2 regions of the Streptomyces sp. NPDC046303 genome follow, and region 2 is predicted to be linked to the other one. Evidence: predicted binding sites of a transcription regulator. Region 2 holds the regulator's gene; the other holds the start of a gene.

Region 1 (7,572 bases), on a different contig from region 2:
CTGTGGCCGTGACCGTGGCCGTGGCCCGCGTCGGCCTCTTCCTCGGCCGGCTTCTCGACGACCAGGGTCTCGGTCGTGAGCAGCAGGGAGGCGATGGAAGCGGCGTTCTCCAGCGCGGAGCGGGTGACCTTCACCGGGTCGATGACGCCGGCCTTGACCAGGTCGCCGTACTCGCCGGTGGCGGCGTTGAAGCCCTGGCCCTTGTCGAGCTCGGCGACCTTCGAGGTGATGACGTAACCCTCGAGACCGGCGTTCTCGGCGATCCAGCGCAGCGGCTCGACGGCGGCGCGGCGCACGACCGCGACACCGGTGGCCTCGTCGCCCGACAGGCCGAGGTTGTCCTCGAGGACCTTGACGGCGTGGACGAGAGCGGAGCCACCGCCGGAGACGATGCCCTCCTCGACCGCGGCGCGGGTCGCCGAGATGGCGTCCTCGAGGCGGTGCTTCTTCTCCTTGAGCTCCACCTCGGTGGCGGCGCCGACCTTGATGACGCAGACGCCGCCGGCGAGCTTCGCCAGGCGCTCCTGCAGCTTCTCGCGGTCCCAGTCGGAGTCGGTGGACTCGATCTCGGCCTTGATCTGGTTGACGCGGCCCGCGACGTCCTCGGAGTTGCCGCCACCGTCGACGATGGTGGTGTCGTCCTTGGAGATCGTGACGCGGCGGGCGGAGCCCAGTACGTCCAGACCGGCCTGGTCGAGCTTGAGGCCGACCTCCTCGGCGATGACGGTGGCACCGGTGAGGGTGGCCATGTCCTGCAGCATCGCCTTGCGGCGGTCGCCGAAGCCCGGGGCCTTGACGGCGACCGCGTTGAAGGTGCCGCGGATCTTGTTGACGACGAGGGTGGAGAGCGCCTCGCCCTCGACGTCCTCGGCGATGATCAGCAGCGGCTTCGAGGCGCCGGCCTGGATGACCTTCTCGAGCAGCGGCAGGAGGTCCTGGATGGAGGAGATCTTGCCCTGGTTGATCAGGATGTACGGGTCGTCGAGGACGGCCTCCATACGCTCCTGGTCGGAGACCATGTACGGCGAGAGGTAGCCCTTGTCGAAGGCCATGCCCTCGGTGAACTCCAGCTCCAGGCCGAAGGCGTTGGACTCCTCGACGGTGATGACACCGTCCTTGCCGACCTTGTCCATCGCCTCGGCGATGAGCTCGCCGACCTGCTGGTCCTGCGCGGAGAGCGCGGCCACGGCGGCGATGTCGGACTTGTCCTCGATCGGGCGGGCGGTCGCGAGGAGCTCCTCGGACACGGCCTTGACCGCGGCGTCGATGCCCTTCTTCAGGGCGGCCGGGGACGCGCCCGCGGCGACGTTGCGCAGACCCTCGCGGACCAGCGCCTGGGCCAGCACAGTGGCGGTGGTGGTGCCGTCACCCGCGATGTCGTTGGTCTTGGTCGCCACCTCCTTCACGAGCTGCGCGCCCAGGTTCTCGTACGGGTCGTCCAGCTCGACCTCGCGGGCGATGGTGACACCGTCGTTGGTGATGGTGGGGGCGCCGAACTTCTTGTCGATGACGACGTTGCGGCCCTTGGGGCCGATCGTCACCTTCACCGTGTCGGCAAGCTTGTTGACGCCGCGCTCGAGGGCGCGACGGGCGTCCTCGTCGAACTTCAGGATCTTCGCCATGGGAGCGGTTCAGCCCTCTCGAAAACTCGGGTTTAACGAACTGCGCCCCTCGCCGCCCGGCAATCAGCGGGGTGACCAGGGGCGCAGCTCAAAGCAGTACTGGAGAAGCGAATTACTTCTCGACGATCGCGAGCACGTCGCGGGCCGAGAGGACGAGGTACTCCTCGCCGCTGTACTTCACTTCGGTGCCGCCGTACTTGCTGTACAGCACGATGTCGCCGACGTTGACGTCCAGCGGGAGACGCTGGCCGTCCTCGAAGCGACCCGGACCGACCGCGAGGACGACGCCCTCCTGGGGCTTCTCCTTCGCGGTGTCCGGGATGACCAGGCCGGAGGCCGTGGTCTGCTCGGCGTCGAGCGGCTGGACCACAATGCGGTCCTCAAGCGGCTTGATGGCAACCTTGGAGCTGGCGGTCGTCACGATCCGACCTCCCCCTTCGGAGATCCGGGGTTAACTGTCTGAGGTGGCGACCAGGTCGATCCGTCGTCGCGGGTGCCGGATCTGCCTGTCGCTGTGTTGGCACTCACCGGGGGCGAGTGCCAGGTGCGAGACTATTCCGGCGATTAGCACTCGGTCAAGCGGAGTGCCAATTCCCGACGATGGGCGTTGCGCGGAGCGGCCCTCCGGAACCGGCGAAACCCCGGCGCACGGGCGTTCGATCTCACTACTCTCCGGTCATGACCAGGACGAACCCCGGCGTGCGCTGGCGGCACGGCATCCCGATCGTGGTCGGCCTCGCGGCCGGGATCTACATGCTGTCGAACTCCGTGCCGCGGCTCGCGGCTCAGGTCGCCGGGGTGGAGGGCGCCTTCCACGCCACGCGGTGTGCGGAGGAGCGGGACTCGGACGGGGACCTGCACTGGATGTGCGAGGGCTCCTTCGCGGCGGGCGACGGCTCGTTCGCGATTCGGCGGGTCGGGGTCGACACCGCGTTCGACACCCGTCCGGACGGTCCGCAGCCCGCCTTCGTCCTCGGACCGTCCGCCGGCACGGCCGTGCGGCCCGGCGTCCTGGTGTGGCTGGGGCCCGGCGCGGTGGGCGTGCTCTCCCTCGTCCTTCCGGTGTGGGCGGTGGGCAGGCTGCGGGAGGAACCATGGGGAGGGCATCGACGTCGTAGTTGATATGAAGATAAAGCGCCTCATTGCCGAGCAGATCGGGCCGAAGGCCCCTCCGAGCCCGAGCGCACGGGGCGCCGCTTCCCCCTCACCCTCCCCCTCGCGTCCACCCTCGCCGTCACCGGGGGCGCCGTACACGCCTGCCGCCTCGCCCGCACCCGCGCCCGCGCCCGCGCTCGCGCTCGCGCCCACGGACGGCGGCGGCCTCCCGTGCGTGGACTGAAACCCCTGACGACGGCGGGCTCCCGCCGTCGCACCGAGGCGCTGCTGCTCGTCCTCGTCGTCGGCACCGCCGTCTTCGGCCACGCCAACGCCGGCCTCGCCATGAACGGCGAGCTGCCGCCCGACCTCACCGGCTTCACGATCAGCATGACGCTGCTCTCGCTGGTCGGGCACCTGGGCATCCGCCGGTTCGCGGCGTACGCCGACCCGCTGATCTTCCCGCTGGCCATGCTGCTGACCGGCCTCGGGCTGGTACTGATCCACCGCCTCGACCAGGGGTACATCGAGCGGTACAACTCGGACGCGAACGCTCCGGGCCAGCTGCTGTGGACGGTGGTCGGCGTCGCCGCCTGCATCCTGGTGGTGGCGCTGCTGCGCGACCACCGGCTGCTGCAGCGGTTCATCTACATCACGATGGCCGTCGCGCTGGTGCTGCTGATCGCGCCGGCGTTCTTCGGCGCGGACACGTACGGCGCGAAGCGGTGGATCATCCTGTTCGGGTTCTCGCTGCAGCCCGGCGAGTTCGTGAAGATCATGATCGCGATCTTTTTCGCGGGCTACCTGGTGATCCACCGGGATTCGCTGGCCCTGACGGGCCGCAAGTTCCTCGGCATGCGGATGCCGCCGATGCGCCAGCTGGGACCGATCGTCACGGTGTGGATCGTGTCGATGCTGGTGCTGGTCTTCGAGCGCGACCTGGGTACGTCGCTGATCTTCTTCGGCGTCTTCGTGGTGATGCTGTACGTGGCCACGGAGCGCACCGGCTGGATCGTGTGCGGCCTGTTCATGGCGGCGGTCGGCGCCTTCGCTGTGGGCTCGACGGAACCGCACGTCAAGGCGCGCGTGGCCGCCTGGCTCAACCCGCTGTCGTACTACTGGGAGAACCCTCCCCCGGGCGTCACCTCGGACCAGTCGGCGCAGGCGCTGTTCAGCTTCGGCACGGGCGGCATCTCCGGCACCGGCCTCGGCATGGGCCACCCGGAGCTGATCAAGTTCGCGGGCCGCAGCGACTTCATCCTGACGACGGTCGGCGAGGAACTCGGCCTGGCCGGGGTCATGGCGGTACTGATCCTGTACGCACTCCTCGTACAGCGGGGGCTCCGGATGGCCCTCGGCGCCCGCGACCCCTTCGGCAAACTGCTGGCGGTGGGCCTCGCCTCGGCGCTGGCCCTCCAGGTCTTCGTGGTCGCGGGTGGCGTCACGGGCCTGATCCCCCTGACGGGCAAGGCCCTGCCCTTCCTGGCCAAGGGCGGCTCGTCCCTCCTGGCCAACTGGATCATGATCGCCCTGCTGCTCCGCATCAGCGACAGCGCGGAACGCCAACGCGAGGCGGACGCGAGGGGCCCGGTCGAAACGACGATCACACCGGTGGTGTCGGGGGTGTAGGGCGGGGGCCGGGTCCGGCGGCACCACCCCCAGGCGCACCGGCCTGCCGGCCGACGGCTTCGGGGGCCGGGACACACCCGACCGGGATCAGGGATGCCCTGCCCGGCTCCCGGGGCGGCCAAGACCCTTCGCCCGGGACGGGCGGCAACGCCGACCGGGCCGGGCCCGCCGTCGCCAGACAGCGGTCATATGGAGATCGCGGCAGGTCGGACGGTGGACGCGGCAGATCGCCCGTTGTGCCGAGTACGCCGCCCGCCACGCGGCGGGCCTCGTCACCACCGCGGTCGGCGCCATCGAGCCCGTCCCGGGCTGAGCTAGCCGCGGGCTCGGGCGGCGGTTCCGGCTTGCCATTCGCGGCCGATGCCCCGGATCAGGGCCGGGTAGACGCCCAGGTAGCGGAAGGGCTTGATGGCGGCCATGTACGCGGCGCCCAGGCGGCCGTTCGGCTTGACCAGGACGGCCATCTGGCCGCGGTGGCCGCCGGAGCCGTCCGGGATCCAGCCGATGTGCATCACGCCGTGCACGGTCTTGTTGGCCATCTCCGCCACCCACTCGTCATGGGTCTGGTAGACGGACGTGAACGGTACGGAGTCGAGGTCCGGCCCACGCGGACCCTCGCGGAGGTCCGCCGGCAGGCGGTCCCGCAGCGTCGGCACGCGGCCGCCGATGCCGTCGGCGGGCTTGTCCAGACCGAGCAGCGCCCCGAGCTTCCAGCGGAGCGCGAAGAGCACGCGCCCCACCAGGGAGGGGACGGGGTCCCCCTTGCCCTGCGCGAACTGGCGCACGAGCCGCTCGAGGTCGTCGGGGCCGCCCGGCGTCGGGAGCGCCCACACGTCCTCGAGCTGGAAGTCGCCGGCGATCTCGTGGATCCGCCAGGGACGGTCGGTGTGCGCGGTCGTGGGGAGTCTCATGGCCAAGCCCCTATCTATACGATGCCGTATAGAAGAAGGCTAGCACCCGTCTATACGGCACCGTATAGACGGGGGCGGACGTGAGCGGAGACACACCATGGGCACGACCCGGACGCCTCGCGGCGCATGGATCGAGGAAGGGTTGCGGGCTCTGGCCTCGGGCGGCCCGGAGGCCGTCCGGATCGAGTCGCTGGCGCAGGCGCTCGGCGTCAGCAAGGGCGGCTTCTACGGGTACTTCGGCACGCGGGGCGCGCTCCTCACGGAGATGCTCGACACCTGGGAGCGCGATGTCAGCGAGGCGGTGATCGAGCAGGTCGAGAGCGGTGGCGGAGACGCCAGGGCCAGGCTGGAGCGACTGTTCGAGATCGCCTCGTCCGCCGCCGACGGGCCGACGACGGGCGTCGCGGCCGAGCTCGCGATCCGCGACTGGGCCCGGCGGGACGAGGACGTCGCGCAGCGTCTGCGGCGCGTCGACAACCGGCGCATGGACTACCTGCGTTCGCTGTTCGGCGCGATCTGCCCGGACCCGGACGACGTCGAGGTCCGCTGCATGCTCGCGTTCTCCGTGCGGATCGGCGAGTACTTCATCGCCGCCGACCACGGGCACCGCAGCAGGGCGGAGACGCTGGAACTGACCAAGAGGTGGCTGCTGCGTTAGCCCGGCCTACAGGTAGTCCTCCAACCGCCCTATCCGGTAGCCCTGGTCCTGGATCCGCTGGAGCATGCGCGTCGTCATCTGGGTCTCCGTGGAACCCTTGAGCTCCGAGGGGCCGCGGAAGTGGGCCAGGATGATGTCGCCCGGCGTGAGGGCGGAGCCCCCGGCGTACTGGAAGTTGTTGATCTGCATCGAGACCCGCCACAGCACCAGGGACGAAACCCCGCACTCCGAGGCGGCCCGGAGGGTGTCGTCGTTGTAGTTGCCGAAGGGCGGGCGGAACAGCGGCGGACGCTGGCCGAAGCGCTTCTCCAGGCGTTCCTGCTGGCCGCATATCTGGTGCTTCTGCGCCTCGTAGGAGAGGGTCCGCAGGTTCGGGTGCGTCAGGGTGTGGTTGTTTATCGTGCTCTGCGAGCCGTTGTCGCGCAGCTGCTCGAAGTGGCCGTAGTCCGACGAAGCCACGCTGTCCGTCAGGAACATGCTGATCGGCAGCTTCAGGTCGGCCGCCATCTTCAGGAACTCGGGGTCCTTCTCCGCGCCGTCGTCGAAGGTCAGGAAGACGACCTTGTCGTCCGCCGCGACGGGTATTCGGTCTATCACCGGGACTCTGCCCGGGGCCGCCTTCGGGAGCTGCGGCTTCCGGGCGGGCTTCGGCGCGTACTGGACGGGACCCGTCAGGCCCCACTTGCGGTACGCCTCGTCCGGGGCGGTAGAGGTGGAGGCGGAGCCGGAGGGCGAGGCGGGGGCCTGCGGGCTTCCCTGCGTCGCCTTCGGCTTGGGCCCCAGCCGCTCCGTGTGGTCCGCGCCGCCCCCGCAGCCCGTCAGGGAGAGCGCGAGCGCGCCGGCCGCCAGCGATCCGGCTACCAACCGGCGCGCGTGCTTCACAGATAGTCCTCCAGGCGAGCCACGGCGTACCCCTTGTCCGTGACGGTCTTCATGACCTGACGGATCATGTCAGGCATCGTGCCCTTCCAGTCCTCCTTGCCCCGGAAATGCGTGAGGATGATGTCACCGGGGTGCAGATCGCGGTCCCATTCGCGGTACTCGAGCCGGTTCGGGAAGGCCTCCGCGTTCCACAGCGGCACCGCCTTGATCCCGCAGGACTTCGCCGCGCGCAGCGTGTCCTGGTTGTAGTTGCCGTACGGCGGCCGGAAGAGGGTCGGCCGCTTGCCGAACTGCTTCTGGATCGTGTCCTGCTGGCCGCAGATCTCCTCGCGCTGCTTCTCGTACGAGAGGCCGGGCATGTAGCGGTGGTTGAGCGTGTGGTTGTTCAGGGTGACGCCGGCGGCCTGCATCGCCTTGAAGTAGGGGTAGTTGTCCTTGATGATGTAGTCGCTGAGGAACGCCGTGTACGGGATCTTCAGCTCCTGCATCATCTTCAGGAACTCGGGGTCCTTCTCCGCGCCGTCGTCGACCGTCAGGAAGACGACCTTGTCCTCCGTGTCGATGGTGGTGAAGACCGGCGGGTACTCCTCCTGGTCCTCCACCTCGAAGCCCTCGCGCGTGGTGATCTCGGGCTTCTCCTTCGGCGCCGCCGGAGCGGTCAGCGGGGTCTTGGCCAGGCCCCACCTCTTCGCCGCCGCGACGCGCGCCTGCTGGGCGGCCTTGGCCTTCTCGGCGGCGCTGAGCGCTCCCCCCGCGCCCGCCGCGCCCGCCTCCG
Region 2 (7,572 bases):
CTGCCGCGCGACCTCGACGTGGAGCACGGCGACCTCACGCCCAGCCTCAAGCTGAAGCGCCCGGTCGTCGAGCGTGAGTTCAAGCACCTGATCGACGAGATGTACGAGGGCGCGCGCGAGGCCTGACGCCTGCCGCGGGCCCGGCGGGGCGGGGCGGCGGACCGCCCCGCGGGCCGTGCCCTTCCCGGGTGGCCCGGGGGTCGGGGTGCGCCCGGCCGCCCCTCCCTGCGGGCCGGCTGCCGGGGCTCCGCCCCGGACCCCGCGCCTCCAATGCCGTCGGGGCCGGTCTGTGCGGGGTGGGCGGCCCCGGCGGGTGCGGGATGATGGAGCTATGCCTTCCGCACTGCCCGACGGTGACCCCATGCCCGAAGACGGCTCGCTGCCGTCGCACGCCCTGGAGGGTGCGGGGGACCGGCCGCTCGGCTTCTACCTGCACGTGCCGTACTGCGCCACCCGGTGCGGGTACTGCGACTTCAACACCTACACGGCCACCGAGCTGCGGGGCACCGGCGGCGTGCTCGCCTCGCGGGAGAACTACGCCGACACCCTGATCGACGAGGTGCGCCTCGCCCGCAAGGTGCTCGGTGACGACCCGAGGGCCGTGCGGACGGTGTTCGTGGGCGGCGGCACTCCGACGCTGCTGCCCGCCGGCGACCTCGTACGGATGCTCGCGGCGATCCGGGACGAGTTCGGCCTGGCCGAGGACGCGGAGATCACCACCGAGGCCAATCCGGAGTCCGTCAACCCCGAGTACCTGGCCGAGCTGCGCGCCGGCGGCTTCAACCGGATCTCCTTCGGCATGCAGAGCGCGAAGCAGCACGTCCTGAAGGTGCTGGACCGTACGCACACCCCCGGGCGCCCGGAGGCTTGCGTGGCGGAGGCGCGGGCGGCGGGCTTCGAGCACGTCAACCTGGACCTGATCTACGGGACGCCGGGGGAATCGGACGAGGACTGGCGGGCGTCGCTCGCCGCCGCGCTGGGCGCCGGACCCGACCACGTCTCGGCGTACGCGCTGATCGTGGAGGAGGGCACCCAGCTGGCGCGGCGGATCCGCCGGGGCGAGGTCCCGATGACGGACGACGACGTGCACGCCGACCGGTACCTGATCGCCGACGAGGTCATGGCGGCCGCCGGGTACTCCTGGTACGAGGTGTCGAACTGGGCCTCCTCGGAGGCCGGGCGCTGCCTGCACAACGAGCTGTACTGGCGCGGCGCCGACTGGTGGGGCGCGGGGCCCGGCGCGCACTCGCACGTCGGCGGGGTGCGGTGGTGGAACGTCAAGCACCCGGGCGCGTATGCCGCCGCGCTGGCGGAGGGGCGGTCCCCCGGGGCCGGCCGCGAGCTCCTGTCCGAGGAGGACCGCCGGGTCGAGCGGATCCTGCTGGAGCTGCGCCTGGTGGACGGGGTGCCGTTGTCGCTGCTCGCGCCGGCGGGGCTGGCCGCGTCCCGCAAGGCCCTCGCGGACGGACTGCTCGAGGCGGGGCCGTACGGGGCGGGGCGGGCCGTACTGACCCTGCGGGGGCGGCTGCTCGCCGACGCGGTGGTCCGGGACCTGGTGGACTAGCCCCGCGGGCCGGCTGCCGGGGCTCCGCCCCGGACCCGCGTCGCCTCGCACGCCGGAGGGCTGGCACTGCCCCTGCGGGCCGGCTTCCCGGGGCTCCGCCCCGGACCCCGCGCCTCAAACGCCGGCGGGGCTGGAATCCGCCGTGACGTGGTCGATCAGGTGTTCCACCGAGCCCAGGAGGGTGGGTTCGAGGTCCTTGTAGGACGTCACCCGGGACAGGATGTGCTGCCAGGCGGCGCCGGTGTTGTCCGGCCAGCCCAGGGCGCGGCAGACGCCCGTCTTCCAGTCCTGGCCGCGGGGGACCGACGGCCAGGCCGGGATGCCCAGGGCGGACGGCTTCACCGCCTGCCAGACGTCCACGTACGGGTGGCCCACGATCAGCACGTCCGGGGAGGTCACCGACGCCGCGATGCGTGACTCCTTCGAGCCGGGGACGAGGTGGTCCACCAGGATCCCCAGGCGGGCGTCCGGGCCCGGGGCGAAGTCGGCGACGATCGCCGGGAGGTCGTCGATGCCCTCCAGGTACTCCACCACCACGCCCTCGATGCGCAGGTCGTCGCCCCAGACCCGCTCGACCAGCTCCGCGTCGTGGCGGCCCTCCACGTAGATCCGCCCGGCCCGCGCCACCCGCGCCCGCGCCCCCGGCACCGCGATCGAGCCCGAGGCCGTCCGCCGCGGCGCCGACGGCCCGCGCGCGGGCCGGGTGAGGGTGACCACGGCCCCGTCCAGCAGGAAGCCCCGCGGCTCCAGGGGGAACACCCGCCGCTTGCCGAAGCGGTCCTCCAGGGTCACCGTGCCCGCCTCGCAGGCCACCACCGCGCCGCAGAAGTCCGTACCGGCCACCTCGACCACGAGATCGGGCTCCGCCGCCACCTCCGGCACGGCCTTGGGGCGCTTCCACTGGGGGGTCAGGTCGGGGGAGTACTCGCGCATCCGGCCGAGCGTAGGAGAGGCGCGGCGGTCACGGTTGCGACACGCCGAAACGGGCGGCCAGTGTGGCGCGTTGCGCACGGACGAAGCCCGCGTCGACCACCGCTCCGTGACCCGGCACGTACAGTGCGTCGTCCCCGCCCAGTGCCAGCAGCCGGTCCAGGGCCGCCGGCCACTGCCGGGGCACCGCGTCCGGGCCGGCCGAGGGGTCGCCCGACTCCTCGACGAGGTCCCCGCAGAACACCGTCTCGCGCTCGCCCGGCACGAAGACCGCCAGATCGTGGCGCGTGTGGCCGGGGCCCACATTGGCGAGCAGTACCTGTACCCCGCCCAGCTCCAGCGTCCACTCGCCCGACACCAGGTGCTTCGGCACCACCATCAGGTCCGCGGCCTCCGCGGCCTCCGCCTCCGCCAGGCCGTGCCGCACCGCGTCCCCGCGCAGCTCCTCGCGGCCCGTGGCGAGCAGCGCGTCCAGCCCGACCGCCCCGTACACCTCGGCCCCGGAGAAGGCGGCCCCGCCCAGGACGTGGTCGAAATGGCCGTGCGTGAATGCGATATGGGTCACGTGCCGGCCGGTCAGCCGCTCGGCTTCCGCCCGCAGCCGCGCGCCCTCGCGCAGGCACGAACCGGGGTCGACGAGGAGGACGGAATCGTCGCCCACCACCAGTCCCGCCGTGCAGTCCCACACCGGCAGCCGCAGGCGTCCGGTCCGCCCGGTCAGCCTTTCCCAGCCCGCCTCTTCCCAACGCACGTCCATACCGAGACGCTACCTGGCGGGCCTCCCTTGCCAGGGTCTTACTACCCGGCCGTACACTGAGCGGGGGTTCTCTGGCACTCGAACGGCCAGAGTGCCAGTCAACAGGCAGCGAACAGGCAACGGACCACAGCTGGAGGTGTGCGCGATGCTCAGCGAACGCAGACTCGAAGTGCTGCGCGCCATCGTCCAGGACTACGTCGGGACGGAGGAGCCGGTCGGCTCCAAGGCGCTCACCGAGCGGCACCGGCTCGGCGTCTCGCCCGCCACCGTGCGCAACGACATGGCCGTGCTGGAGGACGAGGGCTACATCGCCCAGCCCCACACCAGCGCCGGCCGGATCCCCACCGACAAGGGCTACCGCCTGTTCGTCGACAAGCTGGCGGGAGTCAAGCCGCTGTCGACGCCCGAGCGCCGGGCCATCCAGAACTTCCTCGACGGCGCCGTCGACCTCGACGACGTGGTCGGCCGCACCGTGCGGCTGCTCGCGCAGCTGACCCGGCAGGTCGCCGTCGTCCAGTACCCGAGCCTGACCCGCTCGACCGTCCGGCACGTGGAGCTGCTCTCGCTCGCCCCCGCGCGCCTGATGCTCGTACTGATCACGGACACCGGGCGCGTCGAGCAGCGGCTGGTCGACTGCCCGAGCCCCTTCGGGGAGACCTCCCTGGCCGATCTGCGGGCCCGGCTCAACAGCAGGGTCGTGGGGCGCCGGTTCACCGACGTGCCCCCGCTCGTCCAGGACCTCCCCGAGTCCTTCGAGGCGGACGACCGCGGCACGGTGTCCACCGTGCTCGCGACGCTCCTCGAAACCCTGGTCGAGGAAGCCGAAGAGCGGCTGATGATCGGCGGCACCGCCAATCTCACTCGCTTCGGACATGATTTTCCCTTGACGATCAGGCCGGTGCTCGAAGCGCTGGAGGAGCAGGTCGTGCTCCTCAAGCTGCTGGGCGAGGCCAATGAATCGGAAATGGCCGTACGGATCGGGCACGAGAACGCCTACGAGGGGCTGAACTCCACGTCGGTCGTCTCGGTCGGTTACGGTTCGGGCGGCGAAACGGTCGCCAAACTCGGCGTGGTCGGACCGACCCGCATGGACTACCCCGGAACGATGGGAGCGGTACGCGCAGTGGCACGTTACGTCGGACAGATCCTGGCGGAGTCGTAAGTGGCCACGGACTACTACGCCGTTCTCGGCGTGCGCCGCGACGCATCGCAGGACGAGATCAAGAAGGCCTTCCGCCGCCTCGCGCGTGAACTCCACCCGGACGTCAATCCGGACCCGAAGACGCAGGAGCGCTTCAAGGAGATCAACGCGGCCTACGAGGTGCTCTCGGACCCGCAGAAGAAGCAGGTCTACGACCTCGGCGGCGACCCGCTGTCCTCCTCGGGGGGCGGCGGCGGAGCGGGCGGCTTCGGAGCGGGCGGCTTCGGCAACTTCTCCGACATCATGGACGCCTTCTTCGGCCAGGCCTCGCAGCGCGGCCCGCGCTCGCGGACCCGGCGCGGCCAGGACGCCATGATCCGCCTGGACCTGGAGCTGGACGAGGCGGCCTTCGGGACCACCAAGGACATCCAGGTCGACACGGCCGTCGTCTGCACCACCTGCTCCGGAGAGGGTGCCGCCCCCGGCACCTCCGCCCAGACGTGCGACATGTGCCGCGGCCGCGGTGAGGTCTCGCAGGTCACCCGGTCCTTCCTCGGCCAGGTCATGACCTCGCGCCCCTGCCCGCAGTGCCAGGGCTTCGGCACCGTCGTCCCGACCCCGTGCCCCGAGTGCGCGGGCGACGGCCGGGTCCGGTCCCGCCGCAGCCTCACCGTCAAGATCCCGGCCGGTGTCGAGAACGGCACCCGCATCCAGCTCGCGGGCGAGGGCGAGGTCGGCCCCGGCGGCGGCCCCGCCGGCGACCTGTACGTGGAGATCCACGAGCTGCCGCACCCGACGTTCCAGCGGCGCGGGGACGACCTGCACTGCACGGTCACCATCCCCATGACGGCGGCGGCCCTGGGCACCAAGTGCCCGCTGGAGACGCTCGACGGCATGGAGGAGATCGACATCCGGCCCGGCACCCAGTCCGGCCAGTCGATCCCGCTGCACGGGCGCGGCGTCACCCACCTGCGCGGCGGCGGGCGCGGCGACCTGATCGTCCACGTCGAGGTGACCACCCCGGGCAAGCTGGACACCCAGCAGGAAGAACTGCTGCGCCAGCTGGCGAAGCTGCGCGGCGAGGAGCGGCCCACCGGCCAGTTCGCGCCGGGCCAGCAGGGCCTGTTCAGCCGCCTGAAGGACGCCTTCAACGGCCGCTGACCGCCTGCGACCTTTGTCGACGAGCCCGGCCGGGGATGTCCCCGGCCGGGCTCGCCCTATGTGTTCCGGCCGCGCCGGGAAGCGGACTATGCCAGGCGAATGCCGTGATTCGGTCCGCTGAGCGGGACATGGCACGATGCAGTGCATGTCCTCGGCACCGAACGGTCTCTGCGCTTATCCGATCGTGCAGGCCCCCATGGCGGGCGGCGCCTCCTGTCCGCCGCTCGCCGCCGCCGTGTGCGAGGCGGGCGGACTGGGCTTCCTGGCCGGCGGGTACAAGACCGCCGACGGCATGTACCAGGAGATCAAGCAGGTGCGCGCGCTCACCCGGCGCCCGTTCGGCGTGAACCTCTTCATGCCGCAGACCGGTTACGTGGACCCGGCCGCCGTCGAGGCGTACCGCGGGCAGCTGGCCGGCGAGGCGAGCTGGTACGAGATCTCCCTGGCCGACGAGGACATCATCGGCACCTGCGACGACGGCTACGACGCCAAACTCGCCATCCTCCTGGAGGACCCGGTCCCGGTCGTCTCCTTCACCTTCGGCTGCCCCGCCCCGGCGGTCCTGGCCGCCCTGCGCACGGCCGGTACGTACACCGTCGTCACCGCGACCTCCGTCGAGGAGGCCCGCCGCGCGCAGGAGGCCGGTGCGGACGCCGTGTGCGTGCAGGGGGTGGAGGCCGGCGGCCACCAGGGCACCCACCGGGACGACCCGCAGGCCGACGGCACGGCGTCGGTGGGCCTGCTCGCGCTCGTGGCCCAGGTACGGGAGGGGGTCGCGCTCCCCATCATCGCGGCGGGCGGTCTCATGCGGGGCTCGCAGATCGCCGCGCTGCTCGCCGCGGGCGCGGAGGCGGCCCAGCTCGGGACGGCCTTCCTGGCCTGCCCGGAGTCGGGGGCGGACCCGCTCCACAAGAAGGCGCTGACGGACCCGCTGTTCGTACGGACCGAGCTGACCCGGGCCTTCTCCGGGCGGCCGGCGCGGGGCCTGGTCAACCGGTTCATGCGCGAGCACGGACCGTACGCCCCCGCCGCCTACCCGCAGATCCACCACCTGACCTCGGGACTGCGCAAAGCCGCCGCCGCGGCCGGGGACCCGCAGGGCATGGCCCTGTGGGCGGGGCAGGGGCACCGGCTCGCGCGGGCGCTGCCGGCCGGGGAGCTGATGGAAGTGCTGGCGGCCGAACTGGCCGAGGCACAGAGCACGTTGAAGGCAATGCAGATGAGGAGTGCGTCATGACCGCCCCGGTGTTCGTGGTCGAAGAGGTTCCGACGGGGCCGGAGTTCGTCCTGGACGGCCCGGAGGGCCGGCACGCGGTGTCCGTGAAGCGGCTGAACGCGGGCGAGGCGGTGGTCCTCACGGACGGCCGGGGCGGCTGGGCCGAAGCGGTCGTGAAGGCGGCGGAGGGCAAGGACCGGCTGGTCGTGACCGTGTCCGGGGTCTTCGAGGAAGCCGAACCGGCGGTCCGGATCACCGTCGTCCAGGCCCTGCCCAAGGGCGACCGGGGCGAAGTGGCCGTGGAGACCATGACCGAGACGGGCGTGGACGCGATCGTGCCGTGGCAGGCCTCGCGGTGCATCACCCAGTGGCGCGGCGACCGGGGGGCCAAGTCCCTCGCCAAGTGGCGCGCCACGGCCCGGGAAGCCGGCAAGCAGTCCCGGCGCGTCCGCTTTCCGGAGGTGGCCGAGGCCATGTCCACGAAGCAGGTGGCCGCCCTGCTGGCCGGCGCCGACCTGGCGATGGTCCTCCACGAGGACCGCGACACGCCCTCCGAGGCCCTGGCCGGGGCCGAGCTCCCGGCGGCCGGTTCCCTCGTGCTGGTCGTCGGCCCGGAAGGCGGGGTCTCCCCGGAGGAGCTGGCCGTCTTCGCCGACGCGGGAGCCCGCCCGTACCGCCTGGGCCGCTCCGTCCTGCGCACCTCCACGGCCGGCACCGCGGCGACGGCGGTCCTCCTGGCCCGCACCGGCCGCTGGAGCTGACCGAACTCCCGTCGCGCTCCGGGGATACGATGCCCGGAGCGA

What was found. Region 2 encodes HrcA, which represses chaperone genes, less so after heat shock. Its sites were predicted from a motif close to TTNGCACTCNGNNNNNCNGAGTGCNAA; they were not measured.
Region 1: a site for HrcA is predicted at 2,187-2,213, ahead of groES (co-chaperone GroES). Genes of this name have one in related genera too.

What each region holds. Positions count from the first base shown of each region.
Region 1 is NZ_JBVJFA010000035.1:8,751-16,322, forward strand. It holds gene groL (chaperonin GroEL) at 1-1,622, opposite strand, end outside; gene groES (co-chaperone GroES) at 1,735-2,043, opposite strand; gene ACZ6I1_RS28605 (hypothetical protein) at 2,301-2,744, shown strand; gene ACZ6I1_RS28610 (FtsW/RodA/SpoVE family cell cycle protein) at 2,949-4,346, shown strand; gene ACZ6I1_RS28615 (DUF2867 domain-containing protein) at 4,661-5,257, opposite strand; gene ACZ6I1_RS28620 (TetR/AcrR family transcriptional regulator) at 5,355-5,915, shown strand; gene ACZ6I1_RS28625 (polysaccharide deacetylase family protein) at 5,922-6,797, opposite strand; gene ACZ6I1_RS28630 (polysaccharide deacetylase family protein) at 6,794-7,572, opposite strand, start outside.
Region 2 is NZ_JBVJFA010000014.1:165,630-173,201, reverse strand. It holds gene ACZ6I1_RS17240 (AMP-dependent synthetase/ligase) at 1-126, shown strand, start outside; gene hemW (radical SAM family heme chaperone HemW) at 332-1,564, shown strand; gene ACZ6I1_RS17230 (DUF3097 domain-containing protein) at 1,679-2,497, opposite strand; gene ACZ6I1_RS17225 (MBL fold metallo-hydrolase) at 2,526-3,251, opposite strand; gene hrcA (heat-inducible transcriptional repressor HrcA) at 3,397-4,413, shown strand; gene dnaJ (molecular chaperone DnaJ) at 4,414-5,553, shown strand; gene ACZ6I1_RS17210 (nitronate monooxygenase) at 5,699-6,790, shown strand; gene ACZ6I1_RS17205 (16S rRNA (uracil(1498)-N(3))-methyltransferase) at 6,787-7,530, shown strand.